DNA from 2 places in the Pseudoalteromonas sp. BMB genome. Region 2 is predicted to be linked to the other one. Evidence: predicted binding sites of a transcription regulator. Region 2 holds the regulator's gene; the other holds the start of a gene.
What was found. The regulator ArgR, encoded in region 2, controls arginine synthesis, uptake and breakdown. The targets are predictions, from matches to a motif close to ANTGAATANNTATTCANT.
Positions count from the first base shown of each region.

Region 1: gltB (glutamate synthase large subunit) is a predicted target of ArgR. The motif match lies at 615-632, and genes of this name have one in related genera.

Region 1 is NZ_MBQA01000076.1:92,490-94,699, reverse strand. It holds gene BB427_RS07110 (Grx4 family monothiol glutaredoxin) at 1-117, shown strand, start outside; gene gltB (glutamate synthase large subunit) at 732-2,210, shown strand, end outside.
Region 2 is NZ_MBQA01000204.1:88,448-90,657, reverse strand. It holds gene BB427_RS20910 (OB-fold-containig protein) at 1-310, opposite strand, end outside; gene argR (transcriptional regulator ArgR) at 713-1,180, opposite strand; gene mdh (malate dehydrogenase) at 1,422-2,210, shown strand, end outside.

The DNA of each region.
Region 1 (2,210 bases), on a different contig from region 2:
GGTGAGTTAATCGGTGGTTGTGACATTATCATTGAGATGTTCCAAAAAGGTGAGCTTCAACCTCTTATTGCTGAAACAGCAGCTAAATATAAGAAAGACGAAGCAGCAGCGGAATAAGCTAACCGCTTATGGCAGAGTCGATACTCTGCCATGCTTTATTTTTTAAAAAATCTTCTAATATCTTCCTACCTACTTTTCTTAGCAAGTCTTTTTGTCTGATGTTTGGTTGAAAACCAGCAAGTTCATTGAATTTAAGATATCTACACTTTCATTAACGCTATTCGCGTTTATCTAACTTAGAGCTACTCGCTTATTTTTATCAACTCAAGTTGACGTTAGCGTCAAGCTAAAAACGCTCTCTGTTTTGCATACCTATATAAACAGTGTAATCGAACGTGCTTCGATATTGAGTTCTATAAAATCCAAAAAGTGAATAATTATTCATTTTTACCTTGGTTTACGTTTACGTAAACGTTTGCTTTCGGTTGTGTCTCGTTGCATTTTTATTGGTGTGATACCGGTGTCATTTTACAAATTTATATTCACTATTTTCAAAGTGGCAAATTTATTACGATTTTGGCTAACTTGTCTTACCAATGAGAAATATTCAAGTTTATGAATATGTATTCATATTTGTGTTGACTCTACTTTCAATCAAGGCTAATTTTGAATATCTGCCAGCATTTCGTCGTACCGTCATGAGCTGGCCGTTGTAGCAAGGGGAGGAGTCTATGTTATACGACTCAAAATTAGAAAAAGATAACTGTGGATTTGGCTTGATTGCGCATGTAAGCGGTCAGCCGAGTCACAAACTGATCCGTACAGCAATCACAGGTTTAGACCGCATGCAGCACCGAGGTGGTATTTCTGCTGATGGCAAAACCGGTGATGGTTGTGGACTGTTATTACAAAAACCGGATAGTTTTTTCCGTGCCGTCGCAGCTGAAAACGATTGGCATGTGGGCAAAAACTATGCGGTAGGTATGCTATTTTTAAATCAGGACCATGAGCTTGCAGCTGCGGCTGAGAAAGTGATCAGTGAAGAATTAGAAAAAGAAACACTGACGCTCATAGGTTGGCGTGAAGTACCCACCGATCCATCTATGTTGGGTCCTATCGCTAAAGCACAATTACCGCAGTTTAAACAGGTTTTTGTCGGTGCTCCTGAAGGGTGGCGTCCTAAAGATTTAGAGCGTCGTCTATATATAGCAAGACGACGCATTGAAAAGCGTTTAGAGCAAGATGAGCAGTTTTATATTTGTAGTTTGTCTGGTTTAGTGACTATCTACAAAGGCTTAATGATGCCGGCGGATCTACCGAATTTTTATACGGATCTTGCTGATATGCGGATGACCAGTGCGATTTGTGTATTCCATCAGCGCTTTTCAACCAATACACAGCCTCGATGGCCGTTGGCGCAACCATTCCGCTATTTAGCTCACAATGGTGAGATCAATACCATTGAAGGTAACCGTCAGTGGGCGAGGGCACGTGCTTACAAGTTCGCGTCACCGTTGTTACCAGATTTGCAAAATGCGGCACCGTTTGTCAATGAAACGGGTTCTGACTCGTCTAGTTTAGATAACATGCTAGAGCTATTTTTAGCTGGTGGCATGGACTTATTCCGCGCTATGCGTATGTTAGTACCACCTGCATGGCAGAAAAATCGCGCTATGGATGAAGACTTACGCGCATTCTATGACTTTAACTCCATGCATATGGAACCGTGGGATGGACCAGCTGGCATCGTAATGTCTGATGGGCGCTTTGCTGCCTGTAATTTGGACCGTAACGGTCTTCGTCCTGCCCGTTATGTGATCACACAAGACGGCTTTATTACGCTTGCCTCGGAAGTGGGTATTTGGGATTACGCGCCAGATGAAGTTATTGAAAAAGGTCGCGTGGGTCCAGGTGAATTACTGGTGGTTGATACTTTACATGGCAAGATTTGGCAGTCCGATGAAATCGATCAAGATTTGAAATCCAGACATCCATACAAAACTTGGCTTGAGCAAAACGTTAAGCGTTTAACGCCATTTGAAGCACTAGATGAAAAAGCGGCTGGCAAGCGCGATCTTGACGATGAAACCTTGTTGACCTATCAGAAGCAGTTTGGTTATACCAACGAAGAGCTCGACCAAGTTATTCGCGTGATGGGTGAAAATGGCCAAGAAGCAACTGGTTCAATGGGTGACGATACGCCATTTGCA
Region 2 (2,210 bases):
ATACCGTGCCCATCAGGTAGTAAAAAATGCCATTGCCCAGTAGGTAAGCAAAAAACTGTTGCACATAGATACTGATAATCCAGCCCAGCGCGATGATTAAACTCAATGAAATACTGACAGGGACGCCGCCAAAAGCGACTTCCCAAAAAGAACCAGAACTTGCGCCTTCGGCTTCAATATCAACATCGCCTTCTAAGATATCGATATCAGCAAAACCGAGTAAAGCAATTAACCAGAACAACAGCACTATGAGTAATAGTGTTGAAAAAATAACAGTGGGAAACGTAAATGCAGTATTTAAAAATTCCATTGCTGATCCTAGTTCCTTGTATTTCCTTTTAAGCGGTTAAGTCAGTGAATTGTCCACTCAGCGCCGCAAGGTGTCTTTGTGTTTATCAAGCGGTGAGTTCCGCATCATAGAATGTGAGATGATTGAGTGAAGCGAATAGCGTTCGTGTCCGGTAAGACGGAGACACTGTAGGAAACAAATCCGAGAAGCTAATCAATCAGCTTAAAAACCATCCATGCGTAGTGAGAAAACCTCACATGCGTTTCTAAAGTTGCCACAATTAGACATATTATGTCAAACGTTTTTTGCTGTAAAGATAAGCAATTTATTCTGTTTATCGTGATAGTGGGGAAGCGTGTTCGTAGAAGCTAGAGTATCAGAGTATGTGCTAACCTGTGAGTTAGCACCGATAAAAATAATAGACTAAACGTTATCGAACAGGGTTTTTACTTTATCTAAAGTAACGTCGATTTCAGATACTTTGGCAGGGGCAATAAAAATCGTGTCATCGCCAGCGATGGTACCTAATACGCCGTCTGCGGTGCCTAATGAGTCAAGTAGTCTCGCAATTAACTGTGCAGCACCTGGACTGGTTCGAATAATAATCATCATTTCGTTGTGCATAATATCAACGACTAACTGACGTAAAGGGCTTTTTGCTGTTGGCACGCTCATTTCAGCGGGTAAGCAGTAAACCATTTCTTGCTTGGCATTGCGGGTACGCACAGCACCAAACTTGCTCAGCATGCGCGACACTTTGCTCTGACTGACGTTGTCAAACCCTTGTTGTTTTAGAGCATCAACAATTTCACCTTGAGAGCCAAAGTTTTCTTCTTTTAAAATGGCTTTAAATGCTTTGATCAGTGCTTCTTGTTTTTCTTGCGGCTGCATAGTCTGTCTTCTTTTACGGCTAATCTTTAAATTCTACACAAAACCGCCGAGATTCCCAAATTTGCGCGATCAAAATGGCAGCCGTAAAGCATAAGTGTACAAAGTGTCGCGATCTTTACACTTTTATTTAAGACATTAGTCAAAAAATCTCGAAAATAACCGTGATTAATTTGTGTTTAACAGCGCTTTTCATTATCTTTACTGCACACTCAATTCCACCTTCAAATTATGGAGAATTCAAATGAAAGTTGCTGTATTAGGTGCCGCTGGCGGTATCGGTCAAGCTCTATCTTTATTGCTTAAAAATGGTCTTCCAGCTGGCTCTGAGTTAGCGCTTTATGACGTTGCACCTGTTGTACCTGGTGTTGCAGTTGACTTATCTCACATCCCAACTGCGGTAAAAGTAGCGGGTTATGGTAAAGACGACCTAGACCCAGCTCTTGCTGGTGCTGACGTAGTGCTTATCCCTGCTGGTATGCCTCGTAAGCCTGGTATGGACCGTGCTGACCTATTCAACGTTAACGCAGGTATCATCAAGACACTTGCTGAAGGTATCGTTAGAAGCTGCCCTAAAGCACTTGTTGGTATCATCACAAACCCAGTAAATGGCACGGTACCAATCGTTGCTGAAGTGTTCAAAAAAGCAGGTACTTATGATCCAGCTCGCGTATTCGGTGTAACAACGCTTGACGTTATCCGCGCTGAAACTTTCATCGCAGAGCTTAAAGGTCTAGACGTTGCTGAAGTTAAGATCCCAGTAATTGGTGGTCACTCAGGTACTACAATTCTACCTCTACTTTCTCAAGTTGAAGGTGTTGAGTTCACTGACGAAGAAGTTGCTGCACTAACGACTCGTATCCAAAACGCGGGTACTGAAGTGGTTGAAGCTAAAGCGGGTGGCGGTTCAGCTACACTTTCAATGGGTGCAGCAGCAGCACGTTTCTGCTTCTCACTAGTGAAAGGTCTACAAGGTGAAGAAGTACTTGAGTACGCATACGTTGAAGGTAACACAGGCGATGCAACATTCTTT